DNA from 2 places in the Paraburkholderia sp. GAS448 genome. Region 1 is predicted to be linked to the other one. Evidence: riboswitches for the same ligand, from Rfam matches in the RefSeq annotation. Region 1 holds a riboswitch; the other holds the start of a gene.
What was found. A riboswitch is a leader RNA that binds a small molecule or an ion and turns the genes downstream of it on or off. The one in region 1 is predicted to bind manganese.
Positions count from the first base shown of each region.

Region 1 (7,835 bases):
CGAGGAAGAGCGCGAGATGATTCCGTACTGTGTCGATCAGGGCGTCGGCGTGTCGGTGTTCAGCCCGCTTGCGCGCGGCCTCCTGACGAGCGACCCGAACTCGACGCGCAACCAGACCGATTTTTTCACCGCGCAGATGTATGGCGATGCGGCATCGCGTGAAATCGCGGCGTCGGTGGCCCGTGTGGCGGCACGGCGTGGCGTGAGCGCCGCGCAGATCGCGCAGGCCTGGGTGCTGAATCACGGCGGCGTATCGAGCATGCTGGTCGGCGCGGACACGCCGGCGCAGTTCGACAGCGCGCTTGCGGCACTCGACACGAAGTTCGATGCCGACGAACTCCATGAACTCGAACGCAACTACACGCCGTGCGATCTGATCAACGACTACACGGCAGGCCGGCGCATCGCGCGTGAGCCGCGCGCCGCACAGGGCGCGTTTGTCGACACATTGGGAAGGGCAGCATGAGTCAATTTCTTCGTACTGGGCATTACATCGGCGGCGAGTGGTATGAGGCTGCGCCGGGCAACACGTATGCGGTTCGCAACCCGGCGAACGGCGAACTGATCGCCGAGGTCGCGAGAGGCGGCGCGGCCGAGACGGCGCAGGCCATTGCCGAGGCAGCCAAGGCATTGCCGGCGTGGCGTGCGCTGACCGCGAAAGAGCGCTCGGCCCGCGTAAAACGCTGGGGCGAGCTGATGCTCGAACACCGCGACGCGCTGGCCGAACTCATGACGCGTGAACAGGGCAAGCCGCTCGCCGAGGCGCGCGGCGAGGTGGGCTACGCGGCGAGCTTCTTCGAATGGTTTGCCGAAGAAGCCAAACGAAGCTACGGCGATGTGATCCCGAGCCCGAATCCGAAAGCGAAGATCATAGTGACGCGCGAGCCGGTCGGCGTGGTCGCCGCCATCACGCCGTGGAATTTCCCGCTGGCCATGATCACGCGCAAGGCCGGGCCGGCGATCGCGGCCGGCTGCACGATGGTGCTCAAGCCGTCGGAAGAAACGCCGCTGTCCGCATTTGCGCTGGCAGTGCTGGCGGAGCAGGCCGGCATTCCGGCGGGCGTGTTCAACATCGTGTCGGGCGACGCGGTCGCGATCGGCGGTGTGCTGACCGCATCGCCCGTGGTGCGCAAGCTGTCGTTCACCGGCTCGACGCGGGTCGGCAAGCTGCTCGCGAAGCAGTCGGCCGATACGCTGAAGAAGCTGTCGCTCGAACTCGGCGGGAACGCGCCATTCATCGTGTTCGATGACGCGGATATTGACGCCGCCGTGCAGGGCGCGATGGCCTCGAAGTTCCGCAATACCGGCCAGACCTGCATATGCGTGAACCGCTTCTACGTGCAGGACGGTATCTACGATGCGTTCACGCAGGCGCTCACCAGGGCCGTGCAGGCGATGCGCGTGGGCAATGCGCTGGAAGGCGAAGTCGAGCAGGGCCCGCTCATCAACGAGGCTGCGCTGAAAAAGGTGGAAACGCACGTGGCCGATGCCTTGCAGAAAGGCGCGAAAACGTTGACGGGCGGCAAACGCCACGCGCTCGGCGGCACGTTCTACGAGCCGACGGTGCTGGTGGACGCATCGAAGTCGATGCTGATTGCCGCGGAAGAAACGTTCGGACCGGTCGCGGCGTGCTTCCGCTTCCACACCGAAGAAGAGGCGATCGCCGCCGCCAACGACACGCCGTTTGGCCTGTCCGCGTATTTCTACACGCGTGATCTGGGTCGCGCATGGCGCGTCGCGGAGGCGCTTGAAAGCGGCATGGTCGGTATCAATGAAGGGATTCTGTCGACCGAAGTGGCGCCCTTCGGTGGCGTGAAGGAATCGGGGCTCGGCCGCGAAGGGTCGAAGTACGGTCTCGATGAGTACACGGAACTGAAGTACATGATGATGGGCGGCCTTGGCCGCTGACCCGCGCTGGACAGAAATCCGGCGCCCGTTTCCCGACGCGGGCGCCCATGACGTGTATCATTCGTCCCGGCGCTGTTCTGTGCCGGGAATTCCCGCCTGGTTCGACCCTGTCGACCCCGAATTCCCCCGCTCTTCGCCGCCCGCGTCAGGCTGAGCCGACGCACCAGCCCGCCTTTGCGCGCGCTCGAACCCCTACCGTGATTCCCAGCACCGATGTCAGTCTCCGAACTCAAACGCCGCCGCACCTTTGCGGTCATTTCCCACCCCGACGCAGGGAAGACCACGCTTACTGAAAAGCTGCTGCTGTTTTCGGGCGCGATCCAGATCGCGGGCACCGTGAAGGGCCGCAAGAGCAATCGCTACGCGACGTCCGACTGGATGGAAATCGAAAAGCAGCGCGGCATTTCGGTGGCGAGTTCGGTGATGCAGTTCGAGTACGGCGACGCCGTGATCAACCTGCTCGACACGCCGGGCCACGAGGATTTCTCTGAAGATACGTATCGCGTGCTGACCGCGGTCGACGCGGCCGTGATGGTGATCGACGGCGCAAACGGCGTCGAAGCGCAGACGCTCAAGCTGCTGGAAGTGTGCCGCAGCCGCAAGACGCCGATCGTCACGTTCATCAACAAGCTCGACCGCGAAGTGCGCGAGCCGCTCGAACTGCTCGACGAAATCGAGCAGCACCTCGGCGTGGCGGCAGTGCCGTTCACGTGGCCGATCGGGATGGGCAAGGATTTTCAGGGCGTCTACGACATCCAGCGCGACCAGGTCCGTGTGTTCCGCGCGGGCCAGGACACGGCGGGCGGCGCGGTGGAAACGCTGCAGCACATCACCGACGAAGAAGGCGAGAAGCGCTTCGGCATGGCGTGGACGCGTGCCAAGGACGAAGTCGAGCTGATCACGGGCGCCTCGCCGACATTCGATCGCGACGCGTTCCTGGCTGGCGAGCAGTCGCCGGTGCTGTTCGGTTCGGCGATCAACAACTTCGGCGTGAAGGAAATTCTCGATGCGCTGGTCGACCTGGCGCCGCCGCCGTCGATGCGCATGACGGTCCAGCGTCCGGTGCAGCCGGACGAGTCGAAGTTCACCGGCGTGGTGTTCAAGGTGCAGGCGAACATGGATCTGGCGCACCGCGACCGCGTTGCGTTCATCCGCGTGTGTTCGGGGCATTTCGAGCGTGGCATGGCGCTGAAGGTCACGCGCTCCGGCAAGACGTTCCGTGCGAACAACGTGGTGACCTTCCTGTCGCAGCGTCGCGAGACGGTCAGCGAAGCGTATCCGGGCGACATCATCGGCATCCCGAATCACGGCACGCTGAGCCTCGGCGATACGCTGACTGAAGGCGAAATGCTGCAGTTCGTCGGATTGCCGTTCTTCGCGCCGGAAATCTTCCAGACCGTCGAAGTGGTCGATCCGATGCGCGCCAAGCAACTCGGCGAGGCGCTCAAGCAGCTCGGCGAAGAAGGGGCGATCCAGGTGTTCCGCCCGGTGCACGGCGGATCGATGATTCTCGGCGCGGTCGGTCAGCTGCAGTTTGAGGTGGTGTCGCACCGGCTGTCGACGGAATACAAAGTGGACGTGCGGATCATGCCTGCACGCTACCGGATGTCGCGCTGGGTCACCTGCGACGACGCCGCGGAACTGCGTCGCTTCACGGATTCGTACGCCGCCCGGATCGCGCTCGATGCATCCAACGCGCCGACGTATCTCGCCTCGCACATCTCCGAAATTGAGGTTGCGCAGAAAGCGTGGCCGAAGATCGTCTTCAACGAATTGCGCGAGCACTCCGGCGCGCCGTTCAAGAAGGCGATGTAACGTAGACGCTCGCTGTACAACGCCGGGCGCGGGTCGGCCCGGCGGCTTCAACCCATCTTCAGCACTTCCTCGCGCAGCCAGCTAGCGAACGCCTGCACGTGTTCGAGCGCCGCATGCCGCTGCACGACATCGAGCCAGTAGCCAAACGGGCCGCTGACCTCGATCTCCGACATCCGCACAAGACTTCCATCCGCCAGCTCATCGACGATCATGTTGCGATCGACGATCGCAAGGCCGACGCCCTTGCGTGCTGCGTTGATCGCCTGCTGCAGGTTCGAAAACTCGATGCCTTCTTCCGCGTAGCGCGCCGGGAGTCCAGCTGTCTCGAGCCACGCCGGCCACAGGTTGAGCCGCGCTTCGTTGTGCAATACGTGCAGCGCCGGCATTTTGGGAAGCAGTGCTTCGAGCGGTTCTCCAGCGAGTTTCGGCGCCCCGACGAGCGTGTGGCGCTCGATCATCAGCAGCTCGGACTGCGCGTCAGGTAACCCTTCGCGACCGAAGCGGATGTTGCAGTGACAGTCGTCGGTAGGTTCGGTGCGCACCGAAAGTTCCACATCGGGCAGTTCGACGGCGAGCGACCCGAGCCGTGGCGAGAACCACTGCGTGGCGAACGTGGGTGGCACCGACAGCACGAGCCGGCGTCGTCCGCGCCCGGTGGTGAGCTGCCGCGTGCCGCGCTCGATCGTGTCGAACGCTTCCGATACGCATGGCAGCAGTTGCAGGCCCGCCGCAGTCAGTTTGATGCCTTTGTGGTCACGTTCGAAGAGCTTCGCGCCGAGCGACTCCTCGAGAATCTTGATCTGCCGGCTCACTGCGCCCTGGGTGACGCACAGCGCCGTGGCAGCCCGGTTGAAGCTCAGGTGACGAGCCGTCTCCTCGAAGAAGCGCAACGCGATCAGCGATGGCAAGCGCCGCATGTTCTGGTCCTTCCGCATTTTCTGAAGTTTCGGCGGCGCGCCGCACGGGTTCGTCTCCGCAACCCGCGTGTGTCCCGATGGTTCGGTGGCCTTCCGTCGCGTAGACCTGCGATGCCGCAAGCGATACGCAGGCGGCGCAGGTCACGGGGCGAATGTTACCGCCAGTCCGTGCAAGTTTCAGCGCCGTGCGCTGACTTTTCATGACGCAGTGCGACGAATATCTTTGATTCCAGGCGCCTAGCGCGTCAATGTGACGATCAGATAGCCCAGGTAGAGCAGGCCATTAATTAGCAGCGCCCAGATCGGGAGCCCCCGCGCCCGCGCATTCACGCGCATCCATGTGGCGGCCGCGAGCGTGACGACAATCCCGGTAACGACCTCGACGCGCGGCTCCCACGGCGTCAACAGAATGCCGATGGCGGGCAGCAGCGTGCCCTGAAAGACCATCGCGCCGGTGATATTGCCGAATGCCAGCGTGTCCTTGCCGCGGCGGATCCACAGGATGCTGTTGACCTTCTCGGGCAGTTCGGTCGCAATCGGGATGATCAGGAGCGACAGCAGCAACGGCGAAACACCGAGCCCTTGCGAGACCCCGCGCACACCGTGAATGAAGCCCTCCGCGCCCCAGACCAGCAGCGCCACGGCAAGCAGCAGCTGGATGGCGATGGTGGCGAGATGGGTCGGCAGCCCGATGCGCGACAGCAGCATGGTGCCGGGCGCTTCGGTGCCGTGACCACCCGCGACCAGTTTGTCTGACGCGCGGAACGTCATCGCCACATAGGTAGCGTAGACACCCACCATCGCAATGCTGAACAGCACCCGTACGACCATCTGCTCATGCGGTACGTACATCGCAGCGGCGGCGAGGAAAAATGCGCAGAGGAAATAGTTCAGGTCGCGCGTAAATCCCGTGCGTTCCGGCGTCACCCGTCCGGCGATGCCGCGTGAACGCAGGACGGCGAGCGTCATCAGAAAGGTTGAAAGCGTTGACAGCATGAGCGGCGCCCCCAGGATTGCGCCGACCCCGATCTCCTGATTGACGTTGCCGCTTGTCGGGCCGCCGGCGATCGCCAGCAGGGGGACGATGGTTTCGGGCAACGCCGTGCCGACGGCAGCAAACAGCGATCCGGTGACGCCCTCCGAGATTTTCAGCCTTTCACCGAGGTGTTCGAGCGCGTTGGTGAAGAGTTCGGCCGCCACGAGAATGACGACCAGCATGACGGCAAGTTCGAGGAGCAGCGAGGTCATGCGCACCTCTTTGCACTGCGTGCGTGGAATGGCGTAGCAGCGGGATGCAGGGAGCGGTATAGCTTCAAGGGAGTCTCCGGGGTCGGACGAATACGAACCATGACGCACCGCTTCCCGTCCGACCCCGGACGAAGCTGTGCGTCAGTGGTCTCGCCAAACCGTTCGGTCGAATGCGCCATGGCGTTAGGCCAGGTATGTTGACGCGTTCTCCTCCGGGGCAGGAGGAAGGCTACTCCCCAGTGACCGGGCGATTCTAGCGACAGTTAGTGCTTTCAACAAGCTTGCTGGCGGTGAAGCCGGCTTGCGCCCTCCCATGTCCCCCAGACTTCGCCTATCCTGATGATGGCGCGCGCGTTTACCGTTTGCGTTTCCCTGAACGCGCCACCCTGACCTCGCCTCGCGGAGCGCCTGTGACCGTTCGCAATCTCGACGCCTTGTTTCAACCGAAGTCTGTCGCCGTGATCGGCGCCTCGAAGCGGGCCGGCAGCATCGGCGCGATGGTCTGGACGCGCGTGCTGGACGGCGGGTTCGAAGGCCCGCTGTGGCCGGTCAATCCAAAACACCACGAACTCGACGGCCACCCGGTGTTCGCCGATGCCGGTGATCTGCCCGAAGCGCCGACGGTCGCGCTGATCTGCACGCCGCCCGCCACATGGGCGGCAATCGTGCACCGTCTCGGTGGCATGGGGACGCGGGCGGTGATCATCGTCGGTCAAGCGCGCACGGACGACGACCGCACCGGGCTGCGTCATGCACTCGCAGCGGCGCGGCCGCATCTGCTGCGTATCGTCGGGCCGGGCAGTCTCGGCGTCGTCAGCCCTGCATTGCGGGCGCATCTGGGCGCGCCGTTGTGGACGGTGAAGGCAGGCGGTGTCGCGTGGGTGTCGCAGTCGAATGCGCTGACGAACGCCGTGCTTGGCTGGGCGCATGCACGCGGACTCGGTTTCTCGCACGCGGTTGCGCTGGGCGATGAAGCGGACGTCGATGCCGGCGACGTGCTCGACTATCTGGCGTGCGATCCCGGTACGCGCGCGATCCTGCTCGAACTCGATTCGGTGCGCGCTGCGCGCAAGTTCATGTCGGCGGCGCGCGCGGCCGCGCGCAACAAGCCGGTGCTGGCCTTGCGGGCCGGTCGCTCCGATTCCGCCGATGCGCTCTACACGGCGGCTTTCCGTCGTGCCGGGATGGTGCGCGTCGACTCGCTCGACGATCTGCTCGATGAAATCGAAACGCTCGGCGTAGGCCGTGTCGCTGCCAGCGATACCGCGACGCTCATCACCGGCGACCGGGGCGTGGCGCTGCTCTCGTGCGACGCGTTCACCGCTGCCGGCGACACGCTCGCACACTGGCCGGAGCCGGTGACCGAAGCGCTCGCACAGGCTTTGCCGCACGCCGTGTCCGGCAATCCCTTGCTGCTCGGCGACGACGCGCGGCCTGAGCACTTCGGCAAAGCGCTCGAAGTGCTCGCGCCGCATCGTGCGACCGGGACGGCGTTCGTGGTTCATACGTCGACGCATAGCGCGCCGGTGGCCGAGGTGGCGCAGGCGCTGATCGCGCATCAGAAGTTCGCTTATCGCGGGCTGCTGGCGTGCTTCTTTGGCGGCGTGGACACGGCGACTCGCGATGCGCTGCACGCGCAGGGCATTCCGGTTCACACGACGCCACAACGGCTTGCCAGCGCGTTCGCGCGTCTCGTCGATTACAGGCTGGGCCGCGAACTGCTGATGCAGACGCCAGAAGGTTCGCCCGCGCAGCTGCCGGGTTCGATAGAGGCGGCGCAGGCAGAGGCGCAGGCCGCGCTCGTGGCGGCAGAGGGCGAGTTGTCCACTAAAGCGACGAGTGGCACCAGCAACGAAGCCATATCCGAAGCAAAAAGCGAAGCAAAAAGCGAAGCGCCCCCGGTATGGCTAACTGGCGAAGCCGCCGCACGCCTCTTCGGCCACTTCG
Region 1 is NZ_JBNDKT010000001.1:578,397-586,231, forward strand. It holds gene P3T23_RS02755 (aldo/keto reductase) at 1-466, shown strand, start outside; gene P3T23_RS02760 (NAD-dependent succinate-semialdehyde dehydrogenase) at 463-1,908, shown strand; gene P3T23_RS02765 (peptide chain release factor 3) at 2,122-3,723, shown strand; gene P3T23_RS02770 (LysR family transcriptional regulator) at 3,771-4,640, opposite strand; gene P3T23_RS02775 (sodium:calcium antiporter) at 4,878-5,888, opposite strand; yybP-ykoY riboswitch at 5,960-6,138, opposite strand; gene P3T23_RS02780 (GNAT family N-acetyltransferase) at 6,299-7,835, shown strand, end outside.

Region 2 (7,835 bases), on a different contig from region 1:
TCGGCAGACCGGGAAAGTGACCGGCGAAGTGGACCAGCGTCGGCGGCACGCGCAGCTCATAGCGCACCGTGTCACCACTGCGTGCTTCGGCGAGCACTTCGACGCCGTCCGCGCGCGCGCCGAACGCAGCGGCAACCGCGGCGACCGGCAGCTTGCCGCGCTCATCGAACGGCAACGCGATCCGGAAGCGCCAGTGACGCGGCAGTACGACGACGTCGAAGTAAGCCGCAAGATGACGGCGCAACGTTTTCGCGAGTGCGAGCCGCCCTTCGCCTTGCAGCGCGTCGCTGCCTGCGTCGGTGAGCGCGACAAGTGCGCCGACGCGCTCGCGCGTCGCGCCTTCAAGCGGCACCACGGCGGCCTGAGCAACGTAGGGGTGCAGCGCGAGCCGTGCTTCGAGTTCGGGCAGCGACACGCGCTTGCCGTCGAGTTTGATCACGCGATCGAGGCGGCCCGCCAGGCGGAAGCGCCCGTCGTCGTCAAAGGAAATTGCGTCGTCGGTACGGTGCCAGCCGTCGTGACCCAGATGCGGCGAACGCACATTGAGCGCGCCGTCTTCGTCGCGACGCACTTCGATCCCGGTCACGGGCTGCCAGGCATCCGATTCGTTTTGCCGGCGCCAGGCGATGCCGCCCGTCTCGGTGCTGCCGTAGATCTCGAACGGAGCTGCACCGAACGCGTTGGCGTATTCAAAAGCGGCTTCGGCGGCAAGCGGGCCGCCCGACGAAAAGAACGCGCGCGGCACCGGGGACAACGTCGCGAATCCGGACAACGCAGGCCAGCGCGACAGTTGCGCAGGTGTAGACACGACCACCGTCGCGCCGCACCTGTCGATACGTTCCTGGAGATGCAACGGTTCGATGCTGATCGTGCGATCGAAGGCGCGCCCTGCAGCAAGCGGCCACAGCACCCGAAACAGCAGTCCGTAGATGTGGTGATGCGGCACGCTCGCGAGCATCGTCGCGTCGCCGACGAGCGCGCCCCATTGCGCTTCGAGCGTGTGCACCTCGGCGTTGAACTGGGCGAGCGTCTTGTGGATCGGCTTCGGTGTGCCACTGCTGCCCGACGTGAACAGCGTGAGCGGCGCATCCGGATCGATCGACGTGCTGCTGTGTTCGACCAGCGGCGCGGGCGTCCCGGGATCCCGCAGATCGGCATCCGTCAGCACCGCATCGAACGCGCCGGACAGGTCGGCCAGATAGCCTGGCGTCGCGTTGGCGGGAATGACCGGCTCCTTGCCGCATGCAAAGAGCGCAAAGAGCGCGGACGCGAAGTCGAACGGATCATCGACACACAGTGCATAACGCCTCGCCGCGGGCTGCGCACGCAGCATCGCGGCAATCGCCCGCACGCGCGCGCGGAACGCGGCGAAATCGAGCAACCTGTCGCCATCGCGGCAAACCGGTGTCGCATCGGCCCGCACTGCGCACAGCAGGTCATGCAGCGCGATCATGCCGCCTCCGAGCGCGCGGCACGCGGCAGCATCACCAGATAGCGCCACGCGATTTCTCCGACCAGCAGCACGCCGACCAGCAAATAGGCAATCGCGCCGTTATAGAGCGACCACGCATCGCGCGTCCAGTAGAACGCCGTGTAAGCCGAAAACGCGCCGTTCACCGCGAAGAACGCACACCAGATCTGCGTGACGCGACGCGTATACAGCACTGCGGGCGCGCTGAGATCAGGCGTGCGGATGCGGGCGAATTTTTCGATCATCGTCGGGCCGCGCACCAGCGTCGCACCGAACGCGATCAGCAAACCGAGATTCACCAGCGAAGGATAGATACGCAGCAACATCTCGCTGTTGGTCAACACGATCGCGGCCGACGCGCAGCTCAGCAAGCCGGCGACCCACCAGTCGACAGTCGTCAAACGACGCAGCGAGGACGCGAAGCTGCCCGTGCCGGCGAAACGCTGCAGCCAGAGAATGGCCAGCAGCATCAGCCCGATATAACGCGGCGTATCCCACTTCCATGCACTCAGGATCAACGCCGGATAGGCCAGCTTCAATAGCACCTGCATGACGCCGCGCGCCAGCGGACGAATCCTGCCGGCGGCCGGCTCCTGCGCACCCGACTGAGCCGGTTGCATCAGCCCTGCGCCGCGAGCAGCGACTCGACTGCGCCGATCACGTCGCCCACCGTGCGCACCGACTTGAATTCTTCCGGCTTGATGCGGCGACCGGTCATTTCCTGCAGCTTGATCGCGAGGTCGACGGCATCGATGCTGTCCAGATCGAGGTCTTCGAACAGATGAGCCTCGGGCGTCACACGCTCAGGCTCTATCGCGAAGTTCTCTTTGAAGATGGCGCGGATGCGCTCAAGGATCTCTGCGTCGGTCACGATTTATTCCCCTTTTTTGACGGTTTCGTCCGCTGCATGCGCCGGCTCGCGCTGGCTCGCGACAAGCGCGGCCAGAGTATTGATCGAGCGGAAGTGCTCGCGCGTGCGTTCGTCGTTTGCAGCAATGGTCAGTTGGTATTGTTTTCGCAAGACGATGCCGATTTCGAGCGCGTCGATCGAATCGAGACCGATACCGTCGGTGTCGAAGAGCGGCGCATCGTCGTCGATGTCGGCAGGGCTCAGGTCTTCCAGATCAAGTGCTTCGATCAGGAGCTGTTTAATTTCCAGTTTTAAAGAATCCATAATCGAACAGATGCTGTGTGATGTGCGCCTCGATAGCGCTGGTCACGGTGCGCGCGGCAATCGCCGGCGGCGTATCGTGGGCGGCAAGACAGTCGACCCCGAGGGGTTCAAGCACGCTAACGCGCATGCGGAATGCACGCGCCGGCACGTCGTACCAGCGCATCTGCTTGGTGAAGGCTGGCGGATCGCAGTCCATCAGCACCGGCAGGATCGGCGCGCCCGCCTTCAGCGCCATGTGCGCGAAGCCGCGTGAAAACGCATGCAGGCGGTTCGGCGCGGGGCTGCGGGTTCCTTCCGGGAAAATGATCATCGTGTAGCCGGCTTCGAGCTGCCGTGAACCGGCTTCGACGAGTTCGACGGGATCGGCATTGCTCACATATTCGGCCGCACGCACGATGCCGTAGAAGCACGGGTTGCTCCAATGCGCGTTCTTCACGACGCAGCACGCGTGCGGCGTGAGCGAGAGTAGCACCATCACGTCGAGGTAAGTCGGGTGATTCGCGACGATGATCGCAGGACGGCGCGTACGCAGCGCGTCGCCGCCCTCTACTTCCAGTTCCATCACGCCGCCGCGCCGCAGCACGGCAACCAGCGCGCGGAAAAACCAGTGGATGACCGTCGTCACCGCAAGCTGACGCGACGCGCGATGCGGCCACAACCACACGAGCGGGAACACGAGCACCGAAAACAGCACGCCGCACACGCCGAACACCACGAAGGCCATGCCGGTGGCGCACAGGCGCCAGGCGAAATCAAGCCGCGCCATCATGCCAGCTCCAGTGCCAGGTCGCGCTCGCGCCTTGCCACGCGGCCGCCGAGTGCGTGTCGAGACAATGCTCCAGCGCCTGGCTCTGCGTCGGAAAGCGGGCGGGCGCAGCGTCCGCCGAAAGCTCGCGGGTGAGCGCGCACGTCAGTTGCCCTTCGGCGCGACCCGCATCCAGCAGGATCGCGAGTGCGCCGCCCTGCACTTCATCTTCGATCGTGCCGTAGGCTGGATCCGCCGGTTCGTCGGCGTAGACGATCAGGACGGGCGTGGCGGGATCGGCCGCGTATTGGGCGTGCGCTTCGAGCATCGCATAACCGACTGTTTCGGCCCCCGCCGAAATGGCGCTGGCCGCTGACCGGTCGCGACGCGCAATGCTGAACACGCCCGTCATCGCGTTGAGAACCGACAGGCTGAACGCGGTCGGCGAAACGGGCTCGCCCGCGCTGATCGTGCGCAGGATGTCGGTGGTACGGCGCAATTCCCCGTGCCGCGACGCGAATACGACCCGCACGCCAGCCAGATCGCCGGTGCAGTCGTGCGCGACCTTGAGCGCCGCCCGCGACAGCGTGCTCAGACGCCGACGCACGATCGGCTCGATAAAGCCAATATCGGGGGCGGTGGCTGCGACGGCAGGCCAGGAAGACCAGCGAGCAACCGGAATGGTCCAGTGCAGATCGGGCATATCGGTGTTCGCGCGATTGAAAGCTGCCAGGGCTACGGGCATCTCACCGCACGCGCCGGCCAACGGCGCGACGTGGACGCATAGCCCAGCTCTAGTAGACGCCAACCGGGGGGTTGATCCAGTCTTGTTATGTGTTCAGCGAATTAACGGCATTCGCCCCGTATTATTTAGGGCCGGGCCGCAAGGCCATGAGGGTTAATTCGACTCGGACTCCCCCGGAATCGCCGGAATCATACTGAATATTCTGGATTAAATCAGCCACAAAAGACGTATCCATCTGTATCCGTGTCGCCTGCGCGACGGAAGGTCAGACAAACTTGTAGATTACCTCCAAAGGCCCGTCATTAATGGGATAACCCTATTCGTCTACCCAGTTCGGCAAGTCGCCCGGCTTTACTTTCTGTAAAACGTTTGCTTCCCGGACGCTTTGCCGCGCGCGCAAACACAGATGCTATAATCCGCCCCTCATTGGGGAGTAGCCGCCCCGCACCACGCCCGCGCAAGCCGAAACGCCTGCGCCGCGCGCGTGACACGCGGGGGCGCCTGTCAACAGACTTGGCCTGTAAGGCCATGGCAGACGCAGCCTCTGGCCTGGCGAGACCGATGATCCACCACCGCCGCAACAGGGCCCGGCGCGTAGTGGGTCGTCGCTCGTTCATATTCCGGCCCGAGGAACCATCACACCGTGCATCAAGCCTTTCTGGTCTCGACCGGCGCTGTCGCGCTCGCTGAAATCGGCGACAAGACGCAACTGCTTTCGCTCGTCCTCGCTGCCCGCTATCGCAAGCCGCTACCGATCATTCTCGGGGTCCTCGTCGCCACGCTGATCAATCACGCGGGCGCCGGCGCGCTGGGCGCATGGCTCGGCACGCTCGTCACACCGACTGTCATGCGCTGGGCGCTCGCCGCCTCGTTCATCGGCATGGGGCTGTGGATTCTCGTGCCGGACAAGCTCGACGACGAGGAAGCCAACACCAACCGCAGCCGGCTCGGCGTGTTCGGCGCGACGGTGGTGACGTTCTTCCTCGCGGAAATGGGCGACAAGACGCAGATCGCCACGGTCGCGCTCGCCGCCCGCTTTCACGACTTCTTCTGGGTGGTTGCAGGAACGACGCTCGGCATGATGATCGCCAACGTGCCGGCGATCCTGCTGGGCGACCGGTTCGCCCACCGGCTGCCGACGAAGCTCGTGCACGGTATCGCCGCAGTCATGTTCGTCGTGCTTGGAGCGCTCGCCCTCTTCGGCGTGGGCGCCTGAGCGGCATCGTTTGCCGATCCTGTCCGCACAAAAAAGCCGGCCTTTGAATTGGCCGGCTGTTTTTCATCCGCGCATCCTGCGCGCTGAATACGGCGGCGCAAGTTACTGCACGACCTTCGGCGCGGAAGCAGGCGCGCCGGAAGCAGGCGACGCCGCCACTTCGTTCGGAGGCACCCCGCCGTTGCTGTCGAGCGGGAGCTTGACGGTCTGCACGGCGCCGTTGCCAAGCGGGAAGCCCGACAGCGCGCTGCGCGCAAGATAAGGCATCGCGCGCACCAGAGACGATTCGGCACCCGAGTTGCGCGCCGTCACGTTGTACACCTCCTTGCCGGTCGCGAGCTCGGTGATGCGGATACCGAGCACATGCGTGTAGACCGGATAGCTCTGATCGACATAGCCCGCCGGGAACGGGCCGAACGGACCCCACGGATCGATCATCGGACGCCCCCAGTAGTAGGGTGCTGGCCACGGGTTGTAGTAGACGGGCTGCGAAACCGTCACCGTATCGCTGCGGATCCCGTAGCTGAGCGCCACCAGATAGCGCGCTTCCGACAGGCTGACGCGCTGGAACGCGTGGGTGGCGAGCTCGTTTGCGACGAGCTGTTCGTAGGTCGACTGTTCGAGATTGTTCTGCTGGTCGGGGCTGCGCCTGAACGCGTAAGTGCGGGTAGCGTCGCTGCCGCTCCAGTCGGAGAAGGCCGTGACCTGGGTTTGCACGTAGGTCGTACAGCCGGAAAGCATCCCTGCCAGTGCCGCCAGTACCAGCGCGGCGCGACGGGTCCATCGGTCGAGCGTCATGGTCTTCCTCGTGTTCTTCAGCTTCTGATCCAGGCCGCGCGTCCAGGCGCGGCGGCCCGATAATACGCTGACCCGCGCCATCGGTAAAAAGTTCGCCCGCACGAAGCGGCAAGGCTTTGTACAATGGCCCGACAGGCTCGTCCGGCGCACCCTGCGCGCGAGGCGGCCACCCTGCACTCTCCACACCCAAACCACCATGTCCGACACCGCTACGCCTGCCGTGATCCGCCGCGCCGACTACGCACCGCCCGCCTTCCTGATCGACACCGTCGCGCTCGAGTTCGATCTCGTCCCGGAACGCACGACGGTCCGGAACACGATGCGCGTGCGCCGCAATCCCGACGCCGCCCGCACGCCGCACCTGGAACTGATGGGCGAGCAGCTGGAGTTCGTCAGCGCGACGATCGACGGCACGCCGCATGCCGCCGCGCATCCGCATGAGCACGGTCTCACGCTCGACAATGTGCCGGATGCGTTCGAACTGACGCTCGTCTCCGTCTGCAATCCGGCGGAGAACACGACGCTGTCGGGACTGTATGTGTCGAGCGGCAATTTCTTCACGCAGTGCGAGGCCGAGGGCTTTCGCCGCATCACGTATTTCCTCGACCGGCCCGACGTCATGGCCACCTATACGATGACGCTCACCGCAGACAAGGCGGCCTGGCCGGTGCTGCTGTCGAACGGCAACCTGATCGAAGAAGGCGAGTTGCCGGACGGCCGCCACTATGCACGCTGGGAAGATCCGTTCAGGAAACCGAGCTATCTGTTCGCGCTGGTCGCGGGCAAGCTGGTCGCGCTTGAGGAGCGCGTGAAGACCGGCTCCGGCAAGGAAAAGCTGCTGCAGGTGTGGGTCGAGCCGCACGATCTCGACAAGACCCGCCACGCGATGGATTCGCTGATCCACTCGATCCGCTGGGATGAGAAACGCTTCGGGCTCGAACTCGACCTGGACCGTTTCATGATCGTCGCGGTCAGCGACTTCAACATGGGCGCGATGGAGAACAAGGGGCTCAACATCTTCAACACGAAGTACGTGCTGGCGAACCCCGAAACGGCGACCGATAACGACTTCGCGAACATCGAGGCGGTGGTCGGCCACGAGTATTTCCACAACTGGACCGGCAATCGCGTGACCTGCCGCGACTGGTTCCAGCTGAGCCTGAAAGAAGGCCTGACAGTATTCCGCGATCAGGAGTTTTCAGCCGACATGGCCGGTGGCCAGCTCAACGGCAGCGATGAAGCCGCCCGCGCGACCAAGCGCATCGAGGACGTGCGCGTGCTGCGCCAGATGCAGTTCGCCGAAGACGCAGGCCCGATGGCGCACCCGGTCCGCCCGGAAAGCTACGTAGAGATCAACAACTTCTACACGATGACTGTCTACGAGAAAGGCTCGGAAGTGGTGCGGATGTATCAGACGCTGTTCGGCCGCGACGGCTTCCGGCGCGGCATGGATCTGTACTTCAAGCGTCACGATGGCCAGGCAGTGACCTGCGACGACTTCCGCAATGCGCTCGCCGATGCAAACGGCCGCGACCTCGCGCAGTTCGAGCGCTGGTACAGCCAGGCCGGCACGCCCCGCGTGACGGTGAAAACCGCGTGGGACCCCGCACAGCGCAGCTATAGCGTCACGCTCACGCAGGGTTACGGCGAAGGTTCGCCCACCGCACGCGAAACGCAAGAGGGGCC
Region 2 is NZ_JBNDKT010000010.1:42,635-50,469, forward strand. It holds gene P3T23_RS19495 (AMP-binding protein) at 1-1,453, opposite strand, end outside; gene P3T23_RS19500 (hypothetical protein) at 1,450-2,091, opposite strand; gene P3T23_RS19505 (acyl carrier protein) at 2,091-2,342, opposite strand; gene P3T23_RS19510 (phosphopantetheine-binding protein) at 2,346-2,645, opposite strand; gene P3T23_RS19515 (lysophospholipid acyltransferase family protein) at 2,620-3,414, opposite strand; gene P3T23_RS19520 (beta-ketoacyl synthase chain length factor) at 3,398-4,093, opposite strand; yybP-ykoY riboswitch at 4,552-4,767, shown strand; gene P3T23_RS19525 (TMEM165/GDT1 family protein) at 4,779-5,351, shown strand; gene P3T23_RS19530 (DUF4136 domain-containing protein) at 5,454-6,149, opposite strand; gene pepN (aminopeptidase N) at 6,346-7,835, shown strand, end outside.
Region 2: another riboswitch for manganese. It lies ahead of P3T23_RS19525 (TMEM165/GDT1 family protein); the one in region 1 lies ahead of P3T23_RS02775 (sodium:calcium antiporter).